DNA from 4 places in the Lysinibacillus sp. RU7 genome. Region 4 is predicted to be linked to each of the others. Evidence: riboswitches for the same ligand, from Rfam matches in the RefSeq annotation. Region 4 holds a riboswitch; each other region holds the start of a gene.
The links. A riboswitch is a leader RNA that binds a small molecule or an ion and turns the genes downstream of it on or off. The one in region 4 is predicted to bind thiamine pyrophosphate.
Positions count from the first base shown of each region.

Region 1: another riboswitch for thiamine pyrophosphate. It lies ahead of thiM (hydroxyethylthiazole kinase); the one in region 4 lies ahead of tenA (thiaminase II).
Region 2: another riboswitch for thiamine pyrophosphate. It lies ahead of thiC (phosphomethylpyrimidine synthase ThiC); the one in region 4 lies ahead of tenA (thiaminase II).
Region 3: another riboswitch for thiamine pyrophosphate. It lies ahead of AC3II9_RS04445 (thiamine phosphate synthase); the one in region 4 lies ahead of tenA (thiaminase II).

Region 1 covers NZ_JBYQFK010000028.1:48,642-54,766, forward strand. Annotated here, with positions in the region: gene pheT (phenylalanine--tRNA ligase subunit beta) at 1-1,528, shown strand, start outside; TPP riboswitch at 1,664-1,772, shown strand; gene thiM (hydroxyethylthiazole kinase) at 1,896-2,645, shown strand; gene thiD (bifunctional hydroxymethylpyrimidine kinase/phosphomethylpyrimidine kinase) at 2,642-3,463, shown strand; gene thiE (thiamine phosphate synthase) at 3,453-4,082, shown strand; gene AC3II9_RS17710 (MFS transporter) at 4,197-5,657, shown strand; gene AC3II9_RS17715 (nucleoside-diphosphate sugar epimerase) at 5,701-6,125, opposite strand, start outside.
Region 2 covers NZ_JBYQFK010000018.1:27,117-33,241, forward strand. Annotated here, with positions in the region: gene AC3II9_RS13720 (transposase) at 104-397, shown strand; gene AC3II9_RS13725 (IS3 family transposase) at 409-1,164, shown strand; gene AC3II9_RS13730 (IS3 family transposase) at 1,119-1,292, shown strand; TPP riboswitch at 1,885-1,999, shown strand; gene thiC (phosphomethylpyrimidine synthase ThiC) at 2,227-4,002, shown strand; gene AC3II9_RS13740 (PepSY-associated TM helix domain-containing protein) at 4,362-5,714, shown strand; gene AC3II9_RS13745 (FixH family protein) at 5,742-6,125, shown strand, end outside.
Region 3 covers NZ_JBYQFK010000004.1:85,061-91,185, reverse strand. Annotated here, with positions in the region: gene phaC (class III poly(R)-hydroxyalkanoic acid synthase subunit PhaC) at 1-775, shown strand, start outside; gene AC3II9_RS04450 (DUF1284 domain-containing protein) at 933-1,349, opposite strand; TPP riboswitch at 1,583-1,692, shown strand; gene AC3II9_RS04445 (thiamine phosphate synthase) at 1,809-2,417, shown strand; gene thiO (glycine oxidase ThiO) at 2,401-3,513, shown strand; gene thiS (sulfur carrier protein ThiS) at 3,528-3,731, shown strand; gene AC3II9_RS04430 (thiazole synthase) at 3,735-4,502, shown strand; gene AC3II9_RS04425 (ThiF family adenylyltransferase) at 4,499-5,518, shown strand; gene AC3II9_RS04420 (ZIP family metal transporter) at 5,680-6,125, opposite strand, start outside.
Region 4 covers NZ_JBYQFK010000005.1:117,627-123,751, reverse strand. Annotated here, with positions in the region: gene AC3II9_RS05525 (ABC transporter permease) at 1-271, opposite strand, end outside; gene AC3II9_RS05520 (ABC transporter ATP-binding protein) at 268-1,176, opposite strand; gene AC3II9_RS05515 (DUF3021 domain-containing protein) at 1,157-1,591, opposite strand; gene AC3II9_RS05510 (LytTR family DNA-binding domain-containing protein) at 1,588-2,040, opposite strand; gene AC3II9_RS05505 (hypothetical protein) at 2,317-2,658, shown strand; TPP riboswitch at 2,822-2,929, shown strand; TPP riboswitch at 2,991-3,081, shown strand; gene tenA (thiaminase II) at 3,236-3,910, shown strand; gene AC3II9_RS05495 (ABC transporter ATP-binding protein) at 4,004-4,735, shown strand; gene AC3II9_RS05490 (ABC transporter permease) at 4,722-5,486, shown strand; gene AC3II9_RS05485 (ABC transporter substrate-binding protein) at 5,503-6,125, shown strand, end outside.

The DNA of each region.
Region 1 (6,125 bases), on a different contig from region 4:
CGAAAAAGTGACAACGTTAGATGACCAAGAGCGCACATTAGTAGCACATAACTATGTCATTACAAATGGCAAAGAGCCAGTTGCGGTAGCTGGTGTAATGGGTGGAGCAAACTCAGAAGTATCAGAATCAACAACAACGGTTGTCATTGAGTCGGCATACTTTGCAGGTTCTTCTGTTCGTCGTACATCAAAAGATTTAGGTTTACGTTCTGATTCATCTGCTCGTTTTGAAAAAGGCGTAGACACAAACCGTGTACTTCCTGCTGCTGAACGCGCAGCACAGTTACTTGCAGAACTTGCAGGTGGTGAAGTGCTAGAAGGAACAGTACTTGTAGATGAATTAGATAAAACACCAGCTCGCGTTGTTGTATCACCTGATTTCGTGAATGCACGTCTTGGGATGAAGATTTCGCTGGAAGATATGCTATCGATTTTACATCGTCTAAAATTCGATGTAGAAGCGGCAAATGGCATGCTTATTATTGACGTACCAACACGTCGCGGAGATATTAAAATTGAAGAAGATATCGTAGAAGAAATCGCACGTATGTATGGGTACGATGAAATCCCAATCACATTACCAGCATCTGATGTGGTCGGCGGTTTAACAGCATATCAAGCAAAACGTCGTATTGTGCGTAGTGTAATGGAAGGTGCTGGTTTATACCAAGCGGTGACATATTCCCTTACTTCTGCGGAAGCGTCACAAAAATTTGCGTTAAAAGCAGAAGAAACAACAAAGTTATTAATGCCAATTTCCGAAGAGCGTTCTACATTACGCCAAAGCTTAATCCCACACTTAGTGGAAGCGGCTGCATACAATGTAGCACGTCAAATTGATTCGGTTGCATTATATGAAATCGGTTCTGTATTCCTTGGTCAAACAGCGGATGAATTACCACTTGAAGAAGAACATTTAGCGCTTGTTTTAACAGGTAAATGGACGGATCATGCATGGCAAGGTGAAAAGAAAAATGTTGATTTCTTTGTGGCGAAAGGAATCATTGAAGCAGTAGTGACAAAGCTTGGCTTAACAGATCGTATTTCTTACGTAAAAACTACTATTGATGGCTTACATCCAGGACGTACAGCACATGTGCTACTTGATGGAGAAGTAATCGGTTTAATCGGTCAGTTACACCCAGCAGAACAGAAAAAAGCAGGTGTGAAAGAAACATATGTAGCGGAACTAAACTTACTAGCTATTTTAAGTGCCGCAACAGGAGAATTAGTGTACACACCTGTTCCACGTTTCCCAGCGATGACACGTGATATTGCATTAGAGCTTGACCGTACAATGCCAGCTGGCGAAATCGTATCGATTATTAAAGGTGCAGGTACAAAACTGTTAAAAGATGTGAAAGTGTTCGACGTTTACGAAGGGGAGAAAATGGCAGCAGGCAAAAAATCAGTTGCTTTCTCCTTAACTTATTTCGATCCAGAACGTACGTTAACAGATGAAGAAGTAGTAGCAGCACATAACAAAGTGTTAAAAGCATTAGCTACAGCAGGCGCAGAAGTACGCTAAGACAGAATATACAGTATTAGGCATGCTCTTTTATAGGGCATGCCTTTTCATTTACGATTTTGTGCAGATAGGGAAACATCACTCAAATGAGGTTGTTATTCTTAAATGAATATATTATCATAAAGACAAATGAATAGTACCCACAGGAGGGGCCGAGGTAGTCGGCTGAGATTGTGCACACAACTGCACTGACTCTTTGAACCTGTAAGTTAGTACTTGCGTAGGAATGTGGATAGAAACCGACTTCAAAGCGATGTCAGGCTCTGTCCTGATATCGTTTTTTTTTTCACTCGCGTTGATTTAGTGGGAAGTATCGGTGAATGTTAATGTGATCAAAAAACCTAATATGAAAGTGAGATTAAACAATATGAGTTTACAACAGATTCGTGTTAAACAGCCACTTGTATTATGTATGACAAATACAGTAGCAGCTAATTTTACAGCGAATGGTTTATTAGCAGTAGGAGCTTCGCCGCTTATGTCTGAGGCGGTGCAAGATGCGGAGCAATTAGTTGGAATCGCTAATGCGGTACTCCTTAATATTGGGACAGTACATGATGCTTCATTTCAAGCGATGTTAGCAGCGGGTAAGGCAGCAAATGACAAGGGAATTCCTGTTGTATTAGATCCAGTGGGTGTTGGCGCATCAGAGTATCGCCAGCGTGCCGTAGAAAAGATTTTAGAAGATGTAAAAGTGGCATGCATTCGCTGTAATGTAGGTGAACTAGCGGCACTTGCTGGCGTGCACTGGGAAACAAGAGGTGTTGATAGCGGCGAAGGAGAAATGGATGTGATCGAAGTTGCTCGTTTAACGGCAAAAGCGTACAATACAATTGTTTTTGTGACAGGCTATACAGATGTTTTGACAGATGGGGTTCATGTAGTCGAAGTGACAGGTGGACATGAAAAAATTACAAATGTCACAGCGACAGGGTGTTTACTGAGTGCATTAACAGCAGCAGTTTGTTCATTGGAGGGAGATCGTCTACAGCAGTTACAGGCGTTAGCAGCTGATTACCAACAAGTAGCTGAGCAAGCTTGCCAATACGGAATTGGTACAGTACAAGTAGAAATACTAAACGCACTCGAACGATTATCAATGGAGGCGAAATCATGAATATTGTCATGACCATTGCCGGCTCAGATTCAGGTGGCGGGGCAGGCATTCAGGCAGATTTAAAAACGTTTCAGGAATTAGGCGTTTTTGGTACGACGGCTATTACCGCACTTACCGCGCAAAATACGCTAGGGGTACAAGGCATTTCACCTGTAGAGCCGGATTTCGTAGTACAACAAATACTGGCTGTTTTTCGTGATATGCCAGTGAAAGCGATTAAAACGGGTATGTTATTTTCAGCTGAAATTATTTCGGCCGTTGCCGACGTACTGAGTGAAAAGGATGTACAGCTTGTCATTGATCCGGTCATGATTGCTAAAGGTGGCGCAACACTTTTACAGCAAGCGGCCATTGAAGCAATGAAAACAAAATTATTGCCACTTGCAACAGTCGTGACACCGAATATTCCAGAAGCGGAAGTGTTAAGTAGCGTGACAATTGAAACGTCGGAGGATATTGAAAAAGCAGCACAAGTCATATTAGGCTATGGCGTACAATGTGTTGTCATGAAAGGTGGCCATTTAGCTGGTGACACTGCCGAGGATACGATTTATTTTGCAGATGGGTCATCATTTGTCATGCAAAGTGAGCGTATTCAAACGAACCAGACACATGGGACAGGCTGTACATTTTCAGCTGCATTAACCGCCTTTTTAGGGCAGGGATATGACATGAAAACAGCCATTATCGAAGCAAAGAAATTTGTCCAACTGGCGATTCAAAATCCACTGAATATTGGTCACGGACACGGACCGACGAATCATTTTGCGTATAAACAGCAACAGGGGCAAGTCGAGGTGAGAGTCATTGAAGCGTGAACAACTAAGCGTGTATTTTATTATGGGGACACAAAATGTCAAACATAGACAACCTTTACGTGTATTAGAAGAAGCATTGCAAGCAGGTGTGACGATGTTTCAGTTTCGTGAAAAGGGTGACGGGGCATTAACTGGTGAGGCATACGAACAATTTGCTAAAGATTGTCAAGCGCTTTGTCAACAATACAACGTACCATTTATCGTGAATGATGACGTGGAACTAGCATTGAAACTACAAGCAGATGGTGTACACGTAGGGCAGGAAGATGAAGCAGTAATGACAGTGAAAGAACGGATAGGCGATATGATTTTCGGTGTCTCTGTGCATACGATGGAAGAGCTAGAAGTAGCACTAGCAAATGGTGCAACATATGTCGGCATTGGGCCCATCTTTGCGACGAAATCAAAAGATGATGCTAAAACACCTGCTGGAACCCATTTTTTGCGACAGGTTACAGAAACGTATCCACATTTATGGACAGTTGCAATCGGTGGTATTACAGAACAAAATGCTTGGGAGCCCCTTCAGGCAGGCACAGATGGTGTAGCGGTTATTTCTACCATTTGTGAAAGTGAATGCATTGCTAAAACGGTTCAAAACTTAAAAATTAAGAAATAAATGACGAAAAAGCGACACAATTGTCGCTTTTTCTTGTTCTATTTATAGACGAGGATGTTTTCCCTCCTATACAATTAAACTGTGAGTCTTATTTATATGAAGGGAGGCATCGTTTTGGCGTTTCATCCAATTAAACTATTACGTATAACAGGCATTTTAGATGGAATCTCGCTTTTAGTTCTATTATGTATTGCGATGCCATTAAAATATTTCGCAGATTTTCCACTCGCTGTGACCATTACAGGTGCACTACATGGTGGCATTTTTATAGCATATGTTATAGCAATTGCTTATGCGCAATTACGCGTTCAATGGAATATAGGATGGTCGCTCTTGGCGCTCGTTGTAGCATTTATTCCAACAGGAAATTTTCTATTTGATTTTTATGTGAAAAAAAGACAAAACCTATATACACTCAAGCCGTTTCGTAAGTCATGGCTTGTGTATCTCATTGTGTTCTTTACGTTTATTGATTTATTCACACAGCTACCGGTTATGAGTACCTTTGCGACATCAGTTGGCGCAAGTGCGATGGTAGCGGGCTTTGTCGTCGGTATGTATTCACTCACAAATACATTTGGTAATATTTTATCAGGTATATTTACAGATCGGTACGGTGCGTTTCGTCTGCTAGTGATTGGTTTACTGACAACAAGTTTTTCATTAGCCCTATATAATCTAGTCGATAATTCGACAACACTCATTTTAGTACGCGTGATTCATGGATTTTTAGGGGGATTAATTGTACCGGCAGCTTTTACATTACTAGCGAATATGACGAAGGAAGAAAAGCAAGGTAGTCAAAGTGCCATTACAGGTTCGTTTGTCGGCATTGCAGCCATTATTGGACCGGCATATAGCGGGATTATGGCAAGCCGAACTTCGGTACCATTTGTATTTACAACAGTAGCGATTGCCGGTGTTGTTTTAGCGGTGTTAACATTTATGTTCTTAAAAATGTCGCCATCTACAAAGAAGGCGCAAAAAACAAAAGCGCCATTCCACTTTAATAAAGGCGTTGTACAGGCATATGCAGGTGCATTTCTCCTGATGTTTTCACAAGGGGCACTTGCGTATTTATTGCCATTACATGTGGAGAGTTTAGGCTATAGCTCTCGCTTAAGTGGGACACTGATGAGCATGTTTGGTATCGTGGCGGTGCTTATTTTTGTGTTACCAACGAATCGTTTATTTGATAAAATCTCCCCTGTGTATAGTTTAGTATTTGGGCTTTTATGTATGGGTGGAAGCCAAATTTTAATTGGTCAATTATCAACGCAAGGCACACTTTACGGTGGACTTGCTTTATACGGTTGTGGTTTTGCGTTTTTATTCCCGGCAATTAATACATTGCTCGTACATGCCACAGCACCTGAAATGCGCGGGAAAGCATACGGTTATTTCTATGCCTTCTTTTCCCTCGGAGTTGTAGTAGGCTCATCTGGTTTAGGTGTATTACCATTTACAATTACGGGGAATTTTATCGTCACAGGTGTATTGCTCATTTCATTCTCAGCAATTGTGTTGATGACGGTGCTTTTCGCGAGAAACAGTTCAAAAACAGTACATGTGTAAAAGGCGGGCTATATGCTCGCCTTTTTCTTATGTAAAACAAATATTAATGCTCGCTATTTTCAACTTGTTTTACTCGTTTGAATATGCCATATAGCGCACCTATGATAGCTGTTAATGTATGAATAGCAGCAAATGTATAAAAATTAAGATAGATTTTATTCGTATACTCATTCAGCTTTGGGAAGCCGTAAATGGAAGAATAACTTTCTTTTTCTGTCCCACCAAGTGAGGTATAAATATTATTTTTATAATCAATAGCGAAATAAGTAAACGCAATCAAGAGTGCAATCCCGCCAATAATAAAGCAATTTCGTAAAATCCGGTCCTGAGCGTGACGAGAAATTTCTGTGAAATATCGAAGTGTTGTCAACAAACTAAGTACAATAAATGGGGTAACGAGTGTAATACCGACAGCTCCTAAATTACCGCTAGTTGTACTAATATCATTTGCCTTTAACGTGAAAAAAT
Region 2 (6,125 bases), on a different contig from region 4:
TTCGTGGTAAACGGTCAAAAATGAGGTTAGTATAAAAAATGGACACGTAAAAGTGAGCGTATGTATGATAATCATAATAAGTACATTAGAGGACGTGTTCAAGATGAGTAAAAGACCAACACCAGAGTATCGAGATTATGTGGTAAAACTTGTAGTAGAAGAAGGAAGAAAAGTAACGCAATTGGCTTATGAACTAGGAATTGGAGAATCTTCTATTCGTCGTTGGGTAAAAGAGTACCGTGATCAAAAAGCAGCTGAAACACAAGGGATCCAGTATGTTACACCCACCGAGTTAAAACGGCTTCAAAACGATTACGAAAAGAAATTGCGTGCCCTTGAGGAGGAAAATGCGATCTTAAAAAAGGCGATGCACATCTTTGCGAAAAACCAGCCGTAATTTATGCCTTTATTCAAGCCCATGTAGGTGAATTTACGATTGTAAAGATGTGTGAGGTCCTTGGCGTCTCTAAAAGTGGCTACTATAATTGGCTTCAAAAACAAGCAGCCCCTTTAACGGAACGCGAAGAAAAAGAAATTGAAATTACCCAAAAGGTGCATCAATCTTTCCATGAAAGCTATGGGACGTATGGTAGTCCTCGTATTCGAAAAGATTTACAAGAGTGGGGATACGTTTTATCTCAAAAGAAAGTAGCTAATTTAATGCGGGAGCTGGGTCTATGTGCGGTGATCCCTAAACAGTATCAACAAACAACTAACTCCAAACACGCTTATTTTGTGTACCCTAATTTAGTCAAACGCCAATTCGATGTGAAGGCACCCAATGTGGTGTGGGTGGCGGATATTACGTATGTACGTACGATGCAGGGCTGGCTTTATTTAGCGACGATTATGGATTTATATTCAAGAAAAATCATTGGTTGGTCCATCGCCGATCACATGAAAGAAGAGCTCATATTAGAAGCGTTGAAGCAGGCACTGCAGATTAGAAAGCCACCAGCCGGCTGCATCCACCATTCGGATCGAGGTGTACAATACTGTTCCAACGCCTATACTAATCTATTAAAAGAACACGACATGAAAATCAGTATGAGTAAAAAGGAGATCCTTACGATAATGCATGTATTGAATCATTCCATTCGACGATTAAAAAAGAATGTATGTATCGTCAACGATTCCAAACCAAGCAAGAAGCCAAAAAAATGATACAAGCGTATATCATCCAGTTTTATAACGAGAAAAGACGCCATTCTACACTGGGGTATGTCTCCCCTAATCAATATGAGCGTATGAACAAAGAAAAAGATATGCCTGTCCGCTCGATATCTGCTTAGAGGGCTTGCGATTGTGCAGCTCCAATTTGGAGGTGCACAATCGCAAGACCAGACCAACCGAAGGGCGGTAGCACAAAAACGCTCGATTTTTTATGTCCATTTTATTGACACAAGACCAAAAAGCAGCGGTATCCGAGCAAAAAGCTACGGTATCCGGTCAAAACAACGTGGTCCGAGCAAAACTTTGCCGTATCCGAGCAAAAGTCCATGGTAAACGGTCAAAAAGCAGCGGTATCCGAGCAAAAAGCTACGGTAACCGGTCAAAACAACGCGGTCCGAGCAAAACTTTGCGGTATCCGAGCAAAAGCCTATGGTAAACGGTCAAAAAGTAGCGGTATCCGAGCAAAAAGCTACGGTATCCGGTCAAAACAACGCGGTTCGAGCAAAACCTTGTCGTATCCGAGCAAAAGCCCATGGTAAACGGTCAAAACGTAGCGGTATCCGAGCAAAACACCGCCCTATCCGGTCAAAACATTGCGCTATCATAGTAGATTAATGAAGAAAGTTCTATCCAAACGCGTTCATCACGAAATAGTTGAAAAGTATCCTTTTATTTTAAATGGAAATAATGTACAATAGCAGTAATTGAATAATGTTTAACTAGGGGAGTCCAATGAGTTGGGCTGAGAGGGAAACGCATAGAAGTTTCTTGACCCTTTGGACCTGATCTGGATCATGCCAGCGTAGGGAAGTTAGAAATCTTTAGTATATGTGCAAATGTCTATATACATATCGTAAGCTGGGTCCGTTTATCTTTATCATAAATGGATTCAGCTTTTTTTTGCGGATAGGAAAGTATATAAAATGTATCTGCAAAACGTAGCATCAGCTTGACCTATTTGAGTTGCGCTGTGCCGTGCCTTTCTAATTTGCCTCACTACTACCCGGTTAATCTAGATCTCGTCCTTTACCAATATAAAGGAGGAGTTTTTTTATGTCATCAACGTCATTAAACAAAGAAAACATTTCGATTATGTCCAATTTTCCGGGGAGTAAAAAAGTATATGTGGTTGGTTCAAGACCAGATATCAAAGTACCGATGCGAGAAATTGCACTAAGCCCTACAACGAGTACAGTTGGTGAAGAGGAAAATCCACCCGTACAAGTTTATGACACAAGTGGACCTTATACCGATCCTCACATTTCCATTGATATTACAAAAGGGTTAACGGCTCTTCGCAGTAAGTGGATTGAGGAACGAGCAGATGTAGAAATGTATGAGGGGCGGCAAGTAAAGCCAGAAGATAACGGCTATAAAAATGAAAATGATCCGCGTGCTCAGCAAGCTATTTTCCCAAACTTAAAACGCCAGCCATTGCGCGCAAAAGAAGGGAGAAATGTAACCCAACTTCATTATGCGAAAAAAGGCATTATTACTCCAGAGATGGAGTTTATTGCGATTAGGGAAAATATGGACCCTGAATTTGTGCGGAGTGAGGTAGCGAGAGGGCGAGCGATTATTCCGTGTAATATTAATCATCCAGAGCTAGAACCGATGATTATTGGACGCAATTTTCACGTTAAAGTGAACGCCAACATTGGGAATTCTGCCGTCTCCTCTTCGATTGAAGAGGAAGTAGAAAAAATGATTTGGGCTACACGCTGGGGCGCCGATACGATTATGGATTTGTCTACAGGAAAAAACATTCATACAACACGCGAATGGATTATCCGGAATGCAGCTGTTCCAGTAGGGACTGTGCCCATTTATCAAGCACTTGAAAAAGTAAATGGGATCGTAGAAAATCTGACATGGGAAATTTACCGTGATACGTTAATCGAACAAGCCGAACAGGGAGTGGATTATTTTACAATTCATGCAGGTGTGCTGTTACGTTATATTCCATTAACTGCTAATCGCTTAACAGGCATCGTGTCACGTGGTGGATCGATTATGGCACAGTGGTGTTTAGCTCACCACCAAGAAAACTTCCTGTATACGCATTTTGAAGAAATTTGTGACATTATGAAAGCATACGATGTGGCCTTTTCCCTTGGCGATGGTTTACGCCCAGGCTCTATTCATGATGCCAATGATGCAGCGCAATTTGCAGAGCTTGAAACGCTTGGTGAATTAACGAAAATTGCTTGGAAGCATGATGTGCAAGTAATGGTAGAAGGCCCAGGCCATGTACCAATGCATCTCATTAAGGAAAATATGGACAAACAATTAGAAATTTGTGAAGAGGCACCGTTTTACACATTAGGACCGCTGACGACAGATATTGCACCAGGCTATGATCATATTACATCTGCCATTGGTGCTGCGATGATTGGTTGGTTTGGCACGGCGATGCTTTGCTATGTGACACCGAAGGAACATTTAGGTTTACCAAATAAAGACGATGTACGTGAAGGGGTTATTACGTATAAAATTGCCGCTCATGCAGCCGATTTAGCGAAGGGCCATCCGGGAGCGCAAAAACGAGATGATGCCTTATCCAAAGCGCGCTTTGAATTCCGTTGGCGAGACCAGTTCAATTTATCATTAGATCCGGAACGAGCAATAGAATATCATGATGAAACATTACCAGCGGAAGGAGCAAAAGTAGCTCATTTTTGTTCGATGTGCGGACCGAAATTTTGCAGCATGAGAATCTCACATGATATTCGCAATAGTGTCAAAGAAAAAGAAACGAAAGTAGTGGAAGAAGGTTTAAAGGAAAAGGCAAAAGAGTTTAAAGAATCTGGTGGCACACTATATCAATAGTTAGCGAAAAGAAGCGCTTCTTTCTATAAAGAAGTGCTTTTTATTTTCACAACGGAAGGAGGTAAGTGTAGCTGGTGGCAGTCGTTTTTTGCTATAGAGCAAATCCCGCGGAAGGCGACCGCCTATAGTGGGGAACGAACAATAAAGCTGATTTAAAATCTTTATTTCCGAGGTAGATTACTTAAAAAGAAAAATGAGGTGTTTTGATCAGTTAACTAGCACGTACCTTATCAATAAAGAATACAAATAACATATTAAAAGTACTGATTTAATCGGAAATTTCATTCTTAATTCACAACTTTTTTTTATAATCAGTTAGCACTAAGAAATATTTTTATAAAAAGGAGTACCTGTTATTGATGATGAATGAAAAAAACAAAAAATCCAGTAGTGCGTTATATAAAACCATGTGGAGATGGCATTTTTATGCAGGTTTAATTATTACACCATTTTTAGTTATTTTAGCTATTACAGGTGGCATTTATCTATTTCAACCACAGATAGAACAGCACTTATATCAAGAATATTATGAAGTAACACCAACAGGAGAAAGAATTTCTGTTGATCAGCAAATTGCAACAGTGAAGGAACTCTATCCAGAAGCAACGGTGACAAGTTATCGCCCAGGGGAAACAGAAGATCGTTCCAGTGAGGTAGGAATTAGTTTAGGCGATGAGTCATTTACAATTTTTATGGATCCTTATACAGGGAAAGAGATTGGTCATTTAAATAATAGTGATCGAATCATGGATAAGATTGAAGAAATACATGGTGAATTAATGATTGGGACAACGGGGGACCGCATTGTAGAATTAGTGACATGTTGGGCGATTCTACTAATCATTACAGGACTATATCTTTGGTTTCCTCGTAAAAATAAAGGAATGGCAGGCATTTTATATCCGCGTTTTAAAAAAGGACAGAAAATCTTCCGAAGAGATTTGCATGCGGTACCTGCGTTTTGGGTAACTGCGGGGATGCTATTTTTAATTATGACAGGATTACCATGGTCAGGGTTTTGGGGGACTAACTTCCAAAATATCGTGACAAATGCTGGTCTGGGATATCCACCATCTATTTGGACAGGAAGTGCACCAGATTCCATTACCAAAACAAAAGAAATTGCGGATGTTCCATGGGCTGCAGAAAATTTAGATGTACCAGAATCAACAATACAGGATTATAAACCATTATCCATTGATGATTTGGTGCAAATTGCAAAGCGTGAAGAGATTGATTCTAGTTATACTATTTATATTCCTCAAACAAAAGAAGGGGTTTATACATTTTCTGCTTTTCCAGCTAAGGCACAAAATGAAGTAACGATGCATATTGATCAATATTCGGGTGCCATATTAGCAGATTATCGCTATGAAAACTATCATTTCATTGGCAAAATGATAGCATGGGGAATTACTTTGCATAAAGGAACTCAATTTGGTATTGTTAATCAGCTAATTGGCTTAGTTGTTTGTTTAGGTATTGTATTAACAGCAGTAAGTGGTTTTTATTTATGGTTGAAACGTAAGCCTAGTAAGCAATTAGGTGCACCAGCAGCGCCGAGTGTCAAAAAGATGAAAGGCTTTTTAGGTATTTTAATTTTACTTGGTCTTATTTTCCCTCTCGTCGGTTTATCCCTAATAGTTGTGTGGTTATTTGATTGGTTAATAATCCAACGCATACCGGCTATGAAGCAATTCTTTAATGCTTAAACAAATGGAGAGAAGGGAGATTATTCAATGAAAAAAATACACTTACTACTTATCGTCTTAGTTACTTGTATTTGTTTAAGTGCTTGCATCGCTGATCCAAACGCAAGTCAACTTTACAAAAAAGAAGTTCCACTTGAAGCTGAGATTATTTTACCGGAACCGTTTGAACCAACAAAAGCTGCAACCATTAACGTAATACTTACACAAGATGGCGAGAAAGTAGAAAATCCGGAATTCGTTCACTTAAAAATTTGGAAAAGAGATGGCACTATCAAATATGAAATGACTGAAGCGCATAATGATGGGAATGGTCAATACAGTCTAAGTAAAGGATTTGAGAGTGAAGGTCTTTATTATGTTCAAGTTCATGCAAGTCATAATGGCTCCATTATTATGCCAACAAAACAGTTC
Region 3 (6,125 bases), on a different contig from region 4:
TTTGCTAGATTGGGGTACAGCAGGTTACGAAGATCGTCATATGAAGTTAGATGATTATATCGTAGACTATATACCTCGAGCAGTGAAAAAGATACTGAAGGTTTCAAATGCGAAAGAGATTACGATGTTTGGATACTGTATGGGTGGTACAATGACGGCGATTTTCACAGCATTGTATAATGAGATCCTACCAATTCGTAATTTAGTATTAATGACAACACCAATCGATTTTGAAGACGCTGGTTTATATACAAACTGGTTAGATAAAGATTATTTCCAATTAGATAAACTCGTTGATACATTGGGGAATATTCCATTTGAAATGATTGACTATGGAAATAAATTGCTTAGTCCAGTTTCCAATACATTAGGAACATATATCAATTTAGCGAACCGTGTGGATAATGAAGAATCGGTTTTAAATTGGAAATTAATGCAAAAGTGGTTGAATGATGGAGTGCCTTTCCCAGGTGAAGCATATAGACAATGGATTGGGGATTTTTATCAGGATAATAAATTAATGAATGATGAATTAGAAGTCCGTGGACAGCAGGTGAAGTTGGCTGATATTACAGCGAATTTATTGAATATTTGTGCTCTTCGTGACAATATCGTTTTACCACAACAAATTAAGCCACTGAATGATAAAGTGTCAAGCAAAAATAAGACATTGCATGATGTGCAAACAGGTCACGTTTCTGTATGTACAGGTCGTCGTGCAGTAAATGAAATTTATCCTTATATTGAAAAGTGGCTTAAGGAAAATTCACTTTAGTCGTTAAAAGAGAGAGCACTCAATCGTTTTGTCGTACAAAATGATTGAGTGCTTCTTTTGTCTGTTTACGTATTTTTTTGAAAAAATCAAGCGTATTAACAAGAGGAGATTGCTGTGGGAAAGCATTATACTAGAAGGAAAGAGACGTTTATGCAGTCTATTTCACTTCCCACAACCCGTTTCCTGTAGTAATTCGCTGAACCCCTTCTTCACATACCCCGTAAGAGCGCCAAGAACATGTTTCACAAACGATGCCAATATCACTTGGAATGACATGTTGTTGGACGGATGATTCAATGTCTTCCCAACTTAAAATTTGTCCGATATGAAGACCTAACTTTTCTAAAATGACAGCATCTCTATCGTAAATATTATCATCTTGGCAATGGTATTCCCCGGAGTTAGGGTACTTTTCGCATAAATGGTCGGGGCCTTTAACAAGCTGCACAAGTGTTTTTGGATTAGCCCTCAATGTTTGATGGATGCGCGTCATATTTTCTACGTATTCTTTAGAGTAGCCCATTCCTCGATACCCTAAAAGGCAAAAAAGGTGATGCCCGCGTAGTTTGTACATAATACTTTCCTCCATATGTAATGATTTTATGTAAACGTTATTGTGTTAGTAGTTAACTTATATTTTATCATACTAGAAGAGGGAACATACATGCCTAGATAAAAAGGGAGAACTCATGCGATTACGACATGAATTGAAGTGGAGATACTTGTAACATATTTGAAAAGCCTTCTTGCTATTTCAAAATTTGTGTAATAGAATAATGGTTAAATTCATAATAATTGAATAAATTGAAATTTTACTAGGGGATCCCTTGATAAGGGCTGAGAAGAAAGTAGTTACTTTTAAACCCTCACAACCTGATCAGATTTGCATCTGCGTAGGGAAGTAGAGTGATGTTGGGGTTTTTTTGTGTACTTTTTTGTACATGGATCTTATTCAAACAGAACCACTTTCCTTTTCGGGAGAGTGGTTTTTTTATTTGTGAAAAAATCACAAAAAGGAGGGCATATATCTAACATGAAGCTGATGGCAGTAACGGATGATTCGCATACAGTGCTTGAACTAGCAAAGAAAATACTTCAAATCCAGCATAACGTCGATTTTATTCAAATACGAGAAAAGACGAAGACGGTAAAAGAAGTTATGACATTGCTTCACTATTTAGATGAGGGTGGTATTGAAAAAGGGAAACTGATTTTAAATGATCGGCTAGATATTGCATTATGTAGTGGCATTCAAACGGTACATTTGCCAGAAAAGGGACTGCCTGTGCAAAAGGTGAAGGCGTTATTTCCCCATATCAAGGTAGGGAAGTCTGTACATGATTATGCAGGAGCACAAGAGGCGGAGCGACAAGGGGCTGACTATGTGTTATATGGTCACTGCTTTGAAACGAATAGCAAAAAAGGAAAGGCTCCGCATGGTCTTGCCCCAATCCTTGAGATGAAAAAACATTTGAAGATTCCTGTCTTTGCAATTGGTGGTATCACTTTAGACCGGGTACAGGCATTACAACATATACAAGCGGACGGCATTGCTGTGATGTCAGGTATTTTTTTAGCAGAAAATCCATTCGCTGTAGCAAGTCAATTCGATGAGGTGGTCAAATATGAAAACAAGCTATGAAGTAGCCATCATTGGTGGCGGAATTATGGGAAGTGCCATCGCCTACTATTTAGCAAAAGAGCAAATCGACGTAGCGGTGTTTGAAGAAAACCAGATTGGTGCCAAAGCAACAAGTGCAGCAGCAGGTATGCTCGGTGCTCATTCGGAATGTGAAGGGGATGTCAATGTCTTTTTCCCTTTTGCGAGATATAGTCAGTCTCTTTATTCGAAGTTGAAAGATGAATTATATGAGTTAAGCGGTATCGACTTAGGGTATAGAGAGGGTGGAATTTTAAAGCTTGCCTTTTCTGATCGTGACAAAAAAGAATTAGGGGACATATTAGCGCAACCTACTGTTACATGGCTTGAAGCAGATGAAGTAAGAAAACTAGAACGAGATGTTTCCCCTCATATAGTAGGTGCAGCATATATCCAAGACGATATCAATGTGCTACCGATTGGTGTATGCCAGGCTTTTGCTAAAAGTGCTCAAGTTCTGGGTGCATCGACTTTTGACTATACAAAGGTGCTACACATAAAAAAACAGCATGACGCTTTTCTAATTGAAACGACACGAGGACTTGTGGAAGCGAAGCGCGTTGTGATTGCCAGTGGTGTTTGGAGCACTACTTTCTTTAAAGAGCTAGGTTTACAGCATCAAATGACACCAGTTAAAGGGGAGTGCATATCCGTTACGGATGAACAAGCTGTTTTAAAGCATACGATTTTTCATGATAAATACTATATTGTTCCAAGAAATAACGGGAAGCTTGTCATTGGCGCAACGATGAAGGAGAACGACTGGACAGAACAAGTGAGTTTAAATGGTATCGAAACATTAATTCAAAAAGCGAAAGAGCTATTGCCTACTAGTGCTCATATGAAAATCGATGCTGTTTGGTCAGGATTACGACCACAAACGTTTGATCAAAAACCATTCATCGGTCATCATCCGGAAGATGAATCCATTTTATTTGCAACAGGGCATTATCGCAATGGCATTTTGTTAGCTCCAGCAACAGGTGAGATGATTGCCAATCTTATTTTGAAAAGAGACGTAAAAGAAGAGTGGATAGAGGCATTTCGAATTGACCGAGGAAAGCCATTAACTGTTTAGGAGGTGATGAAAGCATGTCCATGATTGTAAATGGAAAACAAATTGACCTGCCAGAAACAGTTCATACTGTTCAAGGATTGCTGGCTCATTACAATTTAGAGAATCGTATTGTTGTCGTAGAAGTGAATCAGGAAATTATCACAAAAGAAAAGTATGAGACGACTAGCCTTTCACATGGCGATGTTGTAGAAATTGTTCATTTTGTTGGAGGAGGATGAAATATGTTAAAAATTGCAGATCGTACGTTTCAATCAAGACTTTTATTAGGTACGGGGAAATACCCATCATTTGAAGTACAGAAAAAAGCAGTAGAAGTATCACAATCCGAAATTTTAACGTTTGCTGTGAGAAGAATGAATATTTTTTCAGCGGAACAGCCGAATTTTCTTGAGCAACTAGATTTAACCAAATACACGTTACTACCGAATACAGCAGGGGCTAAAACGGCTGAAGAAGCGGTGCGTATTGCCAAACTGGCGAAAGCGTCTGGGTTATGCGACATGATTAAAGTAGAAGTCATTGGGGATGATCGTACACTTTTACCAGACCCGATTGAAACATTAAAAGCGTCTGAAATGCTGCTTGCGGAAGGGTTTATTGTATTGCCGTATACATCGGATGACGTAGTGTTAGCGAAACGCCTTGAAAATCTCGGTGTTCATGCCATTATGCCGGGCGCTTCACCGATTGGATCTGGAAAAGGAATTATTAATGCTCTTAATTTAAAATTTATTATTGAACAATCAGAGATTCCAGTCATTGTCGATGCAGGCATTGGCGCGCCTAAGGATGTTGCCTATGCAATGGAGCTAGGAGCCGATGCGGTGTTACTTAATACAGCCGTATCCGGTGCAAAAGATCCGGTGAAAATGGCAGAAGCGATGAAACTAGCAGTAGAAGCTGGTAGATTAGGATTTGAGGCAGGACGAATCGAAGAAAAAGAATATGCTGTGGCAAGTAGCCCTACAACGGGAATGGTGACATCTTGAATAACCGCTATGCACGACAAGGATTATTCTTAGGGAAGCATGTGCAAGAAAGTATGCAGCAGGCGAAGATTCTCATTATTGGGGCAGGAGCACTTGGCTCGGCTAGTGCTGAAATGCTAGCAAGGGCTGGCGTTGGGCAGATAACGATTGTCGATCGAGATTATGTGGAATGGAGCAATTTACAAAGGCAGCAGTTATATGTAGAGGAAGATGTTCAACAGAAAGTGCCAAAAGCGATTGCTGCTAAAAAACGACTGGAGCAAATTAATAGTGAAATCTCCATCGTAGGCATTGTTGAGGATGTACACGGACTCAATGTTGAAGAATTAATGAAAGATCATTTCATTGTCGTAGATGCAACAGATAATTTTGAAACGAGTTTAATTGTCAATGATGCAGCGATGAAGCAAGGAATTCCGTATATATTTGGTGCTTGTGTAGGGAGTTATGGGTTGACATTGCCGATTATTCCAGGAGAGACACCTTGTTTACATTGTTTACTCAATCATTTGCCAATAGATGCAATGACGTGTGATACGGTTGGTGTCATTAGCCCAATTGTGCAAGTAACAGCTGCCTATCAGGTGACAAAAGTATTCAAGTGGCTTGCTGGAAAAACATTAGCACCTATTGTACAATCCATCGATCTTTGGAAAGATGAACGAGCTGAAATCAATGTGCAAAAGCTCAAAAACCCTTCTTGTCCAAGTTGCGGAGAGCAGCCAACGTATCCTTTTTTACAATTTGAAAATCAAATGAAAACACATGTACTTTGCGGACGAGATGCTGTTCAACTCAGACCGGGTATCACACAAACATACTCATTGGAAAAGATAGCGAACAATATAAACGATCAAGTTACAAACCTGGTGTTAAACCCGTATTTGCTATCCTGTCACTTTGAGGAGTGTCGAATCGTCTTTTTTGCGGACGGGCGTGCCATCATCCATAGTGTCACGGACCCTAAAATAGCACGAGCGGTGTATAATCGATTTATGCAAATTGGGGTAAAATAATATAGTCATAGATAAACTTGCCGTATCGACTTTTGTCTGCGTGGTTTATCTATGACTTTTTGTTTAAAGTGTTTATATCATGTCTAGAGATACGTGATATGTGATGCATAATATTGCTTGAGTGTGATGTTTTTGGAGGTCCCACTGCATTAAGTGCCCTGTTATCCAATGACTAAATGAAATCCAAAGCTGAGTAAATAGCCGATTAATAGGAAAGTTAGCACATTGATTTTCGATGTAGCTCGAATGTTATGTACAATAAATTCAGAAATACTAGTACTAGCGATTAACCCAATGGAAATGCCTATCAAGATTCCTTCAGATACATTACTGAGATTCGTATAATACCCAAGCCATACAAACACACCAAAGAAAGCGGTAAATCCTGTGAAATAAAGAAGCAATCCGAAAAGTTTTTCACCTTGTGAGAGCATAATAGTGGTGATGGCAAAACCTTCAGGAAGATGATGGAGCACGATAGAAGCTGTAAGAGCAATCCCGAGTGTCGCGTTGCCAAGTAAATTGCCGATTGTGAGGCTAAGTGGAATCGTATGAATCAGTATAGCAATGGTGAGCAAGTAGACAGATTGTTTTTGTAAATTTGTCT
Region 4 (6,125 bases):
CTAAATCGTGAATGTAGATGCCGAATGCTGCGAGTGTTGTTGTAACGGTTACAATCGATAGTAGTCCAGCAATCATCCATTCATTGACAAGCGTTTTAATCTCAGAAGAAGCAGGAACAATTTGTTCAATCGCATCCACTTGTAGTTTTTGTAGAAACACGGCATATAAAGTAATCACAATTAATACGGATAAAAAAGAAAATAAAACAAGCGTTTTATCGCGGCGATATACTTTATTGTGGCGGTTGATTAGACTAAATATAGTACTCATATGGCAACTCCTTCTTCATTAATACACATAAATACATCGTCCATAGAACCTTTGATTACTTCAAATGACGCTAAATTTTCTTCTAGTTCCTTTAAAATATGCAGTGCATCTATTGTGGAACGAACACGTACATAATACACGCCATTTTTCTCTTGGAACGTGAGGTTTTGGTTTTGCAAATACTGTTCCCCTGTCGTTGGATCTTTAAATAGCAATGTCATTTGGTCGAATGCATACTGATCTTTTAACGCATGCGGTGTCCCTTGTGCGACAATTGCTCCTTGTTTAATAATGACAATATCATCTGCTACCGCTGCTTCCTCCATATAATGAGTTGTTAAAAAAATCGTCATATCGGTTTCTTGTTGTAGCTTTTTAATCGCTTCCCAAACGAAAATGCGTGTTTGGGGATCAAGTCCAGTTGTAGGCTCGTCCAGAAACAAAATACTTGGTTTATGGATGAGGGCACGGGCAATATCTGCGCGGCGTTTTTGACCACCGGATAAACAGCCATATTTTTTATGTTCGATATCTGCTAATTGTAAATAGTGCGATACGAAAGCATAATTTTCTTGTAAGGTTGTTTTTGTTAATTTGTACATGTTCCCTCGGTGCATAATATTTTCATACACGGATAGTTGACTATCTAAAATACTTTGTTGGAATACAACCCCAATTTCTTTTCGAATCGCATCCCGATTTTTTAAGGGGTGTCCTGCGATGGTTACTTCACCAGCCGTTTTTTGAGTAAGCGTGCACAGGATCTCGATTGTCGTTGATTTGCCTGCGCCATTTGTACCTAAAAACGCAAACAATGCGCCTTTTTTGACAGAAAATGATATGCCTTTCACAGCTTCGTGGTTGCCGTATTTTTTGTGCAAATTATTAACTTCTATGCTGTTCATCTTCTCGCCTTCTTTCTTGAATTAATTGATTTAATTGTGCTACTTCTTGTTTCATTAAAATATAAATAACGACCCAAATAATGAGGTAGGCAATGACTTCATTTATAAATACTTTGATGATGGAGCTTGGTTCATTGAAGTCAAACCATTGACCAACGATCCCTGCCGACATGACGACGAATGTAACGATCGTAAAATGTATAATCGTCGCGATCGTAAAAGGGAGTTTGTCAACTACATAAATCGTAGTAGCAAGACCGATGACAATGCCCATGACGATCGCAATGAGTAACTGATGCAGTAGCTCGTCACCAGAAATAACACGATTCTCAGTAAAGATACTTAGCGTTACAATAATATAAGATGTACTTAATGAGATTAATACACCTAATAAACAGCTTCTTAAGTATGTCATCCGTTTTCTCTCCCCATCATTAATTTTTCCTTTAGTAGCTTAAAATATTTCCGACTAATATGTATCGTTGTTTCGTTGTCTAGTACGAGTTGCGGGGTAGAGACAATGCCCATTTGAATGGATACAATTTTCGATAAATTCACGAGTGTGGATTTATTGACTTTGACAAAGCTCGCTTCAAACAATGCTTCAAGCTCATATAGTTTGCGCTTTGATTCAAATTCCTCTTCTGCTGTTTGAAAATACACTTTTCCATCTTCCACATAAATCGTGAAAATATCCTCTAATTTCAACATGCGAATTTCTGTGGCATTATAGCCGTCGATCATAGAGGTTTTTGGGGACTTTAATGTTTTCATAAGCTGCTCGACTTCATTTGTATAAACATCTGTAAACACATGTACCTCTATTTCTTTATATTGCTCATGAACGGTTAGTTGGACTTTCATTTGAAAAGCTCCTTTCTGACTCTAGTGTAGCAGGTGATAAACGCTCTTTTCGCAACCAAAACGTAAGTGGTTGAAAAAGGACTGTATGAGGTATTTATTGTATAGTGACTGGTCGAGGGAATAAATGTTAAAGTGAAAAAAAGCGTTAAAAGCATGCTAGAAGTGCTGTGAAGATATTTGCATGTACAAGGCTATTAAATACGATTTTTCCTATTGAAACGATTCACTTATTGCGCTATAGTGATTGTATTTTTAATAGAATAGAGGGAACATGACGTGTTTTATGTTGTTCAATTTATTATTGGAGGCGCAGTAATGTTGCTTGCTTCATGGCTTAGTCGCTCCAATTTACATTTTTTATCGGGGGTCATTACGCTTTTACCCATTTTAACACTGCTCAATATGCGTTTGCAGATGAAAAGTATGACAGCGGAAACGTTTCATATTGTACAGCAAAATGCTATTTTTGGTGCAGTAGGCATGGTGCTATTTACAGGGCTTGTATTTTATTTATCAAGCTTTTGGAAACCAGGGCAAGCTGTTTTAACGGCGCTGGCTATTTATGCAGTATTTATGGTAGTAGGGAAACAAGTAATGGCGACTATACAACATACTTAAATGGAGCGGTATTGTATTGAAGCTTAAGTTTTGTAGCGATTGACTGAAGCAAAGCTGTTGAATACACAGTGAAGTACATATTTTGATGCAGGGCGTTAAATTAGTATAAAAAAATCTTAGCTTGCCTTTTAGTGAATTCATGTTATTGTTATAAATAGTAATTAGAACACACTAGGGGAGTCTTATTTGAAGGCTGAGATTGAACAATTGTTCTAAACCCTTTGAACCTGTACTAGTTCACGCTAGCGTAGGAAAGTGGTTGTCGTAGGATAAGAAGGACTTATTCTCCCCACTCATCGCTTTGTGAGTGGGGTTTTTTAATTTTATAAGAGTGACACTACTAGGGGCGCCGTATTGGCTGAGATTGTACCCTTTGCACCTGATCTAGTTCATGCTAGCGTAGGAAAGTAGGTAATAAAGAGCTCTATGCTTTTTATAGCCGCTTTCCATATGGGGAAGCGGTTTTTTTAGTGGACAGCAAAGTATTTCATGAATATCCGTAAAGATGCGACATCACCTCTCCCTATTTTGAGCGAGATGTGTCTTTCTAATAGTATTAAGTTTAGGAGGAATTGAAATGACGAAATTTACAAATAGGCTTTATGAAAATGTGCAACCCATTTGGGAGAAGAATCATCAGCACCCATTTGTACAGGAGCTAGGACAAGGAACATTAGCGGAGGAAAAATTCATTCAGTATATGAAGCAGGATTATGTGTATTTAATCGATTATGCGAAGCTATTTGCAGTAGGTGTGACGAAAGCACATAATTTAGACATGATGAACAAATTTTCAAAAGTATTGCATGATACACTTCATTTTGAAATGGAGCTACACCGTCAATTTGCGGCTGAATTTGGTATTACACGAGAAGAGCTTGAGCAGACTAAGCCAACACCAGACAACTTAGCTTATACGAACTATATGTTAAATGTTGCTCAAAATGGTAGTTTGGCAGAGGTTGTAGCGAGCCTTCTGCCTTGTGCATGGGATTATTGGGAAATTGGGAAATTATTAAGAAAGCAATACGGGGATCAATTAGCATCTAACCGTTATGCGAAATGGATTGAGACATATGACTCCGAGGAGTTTGCACAAGGAGCGAAATGGTTAATTGATTTAATGGATGAGCTTGCGGATGGAAAGCCAGAACGAGAGCTAGCTGTACTTGAAAAGCATTTTCAAATTACATCGAAGTATGAATATTTATTTTGGGATATGAACTATTTCAAACGTGATTGGCCTATCTAATTTCTTTTAGCACGTGTTAAATACAAGCGAAAGACTTGGGCGGACGCAATGACGCCGAGACAGAATTGATGTTGTGGAGTTGGTAGAACGAATATGACACTCGTATTGAAAAATGTATCTTATTCCTATGATAAACAGACCGTGATTTCTAATCTGGATGTAGAAATTAAATCCGGTGAGTTTGTTTCATTAATAGGAAAGAGTGGTACGGGAAAGAGCACTATTTTGAAATTAATTACGAGTCTTTTGCAGCCGGATGACGGGGAAATTACTATAAACGGACGTCCCATCAAGCTAGGCGATGTGGGCTATATGCCACAGCGTGATTTATTGCTGCCGTGGCGAACAGTTTTGGACAATATGATGCTGCCATCAGAAGTAAAAAAAGACCAACGCTATACGAAGGAAGAGGCAAGGCAGTGGCTGGAGCGTGCGGGCCTATTAGCATATGAAAATGCATTGCCACAGCAATTATCGGGTGGCATGAGGCAAAGGGTATCCTTTTTACGAGCGCTATTAGTAGGGGAGGACGTACTGTTACTGGATGAACCTTTTGGTGCGCTGGATGCTTTTACGAAAAAGGATATGCAAGCTTGGTTACTGTCGATTTGGCAGGAGCTTAATAAAACCATATTATTTATTACACATGATTTAGATGAGGCCTGCTATTTAAGCGACCGCATTTTATTACTACATGCAGACAAAACACTTGAAGAGATTGCTGTCCCGTTAAAACGCCCACGTCAACCGGACATGCTACATGAGATGGAATTTGTAACTTTAAGAAAAAACGTAGAGAGAAAGATTGCTCATGAACACCATTAAAAATTGGTTTAAAACGTATTATTTATTTCTTGTGTTTAGCGGCACATTTTTACTAGCTGTTGAGTGGGCGGTACGTTCTGACATGGTTCCGGCGTTTATTATTCCAGCGCCAACGGGTGTATTGATGCTGATTATTGAAAATTGGCGCCCGCTTTTTTTAGAGCATTTGCCTGTGACATTATTAGAGTTTACAATCGGGTTTGTCATTGCAGTAGTGGGCGGTGTTTTACTAGCGGTCAGTATGTTTTATTCTAAAACGATCGAAAAAATGCTTTATCCAGCTGTTCTCATCTCGCAAATGATTCCGATCATTGCATTATCGCCCATCTTTATTCTGTGGTTTGGGTATGAGATTTGGAGTAAGGTTGCCGTTACGATTTTAATTTCATTTTTCCCTATCGTAGTGGGCACTTATGATGGCTTGAAGGCGACAGATCGGGAGTATGTAGACTTATTCCGGTCGATGGGCGCCACTCGTTGGCATATTTTTTGTAAACTACAAATTCCAATGGCGCTACCGTCATTCTTTTCAGCATTGAAGTTAGCGATTGTTTATGCTTTAGTCGGTGCAACCATTGGAGAGTGGCTCGGAGCGAGTGAAGGGCTTGGCTATTATAGTAGACGAATGTCAGGTAATTTAAATGCAGAAGGTGTATTTGCAGCCATCGCCATTTTAACTGTATTAGGAATCGTGCTATTTGCGATTGTTGCTATGATTGAAAAACGAGTATTACGATGGAAAAACAAGTAGAAGGAGCATTTTAAATATGAAGAAACTTTATATATGGACATTATTGCTAGCCAGTTTTGCCATGATTATGGCAGGCTGTTCTGATAAGGACAGTGAACAAGGAACGAAGGATTTAGAAAAGATTAGCATTATGCTAGATTGGTATCCAAATGCCGTGCATTCCGCGATTTATGTGGCGAAAGAAAAAGGTTATTTTGAAGATGCAGGTCTAGATGTAGAAATTAAAATGCCAGCTGATACAAATGATCCTTTAAAGCTAGCGGCTACAGGGAAAGTAGATTTAGCAATTAGCTATCAATCACAACTATTAGTATCACGTGCTGAAGATATCCCTGTTGTCTCAGTCGCAACACTAGTCAGACATTCACTAGATGCGATTATGTATAAAGAAGAAAGTGGGATTCAATCACCGAAGGATTTAGAAGGGAAAAGAGTAGGCTATCCATCCACAACCGTGAGTGAAGCGATTGTTGCTTCAATGGTTACACATGATGGTGGTGATGTGCAGCAAGTAAAAATGACGGATGTTGGTTGGGACTTAATGCCATCATTAGCGACAGATCAAGTAGATGCTGTTGTCGGGGCTTATATTAATCATGAAATGGTGTTACTTAAAAAAGAAGGTTACAACATCGATTT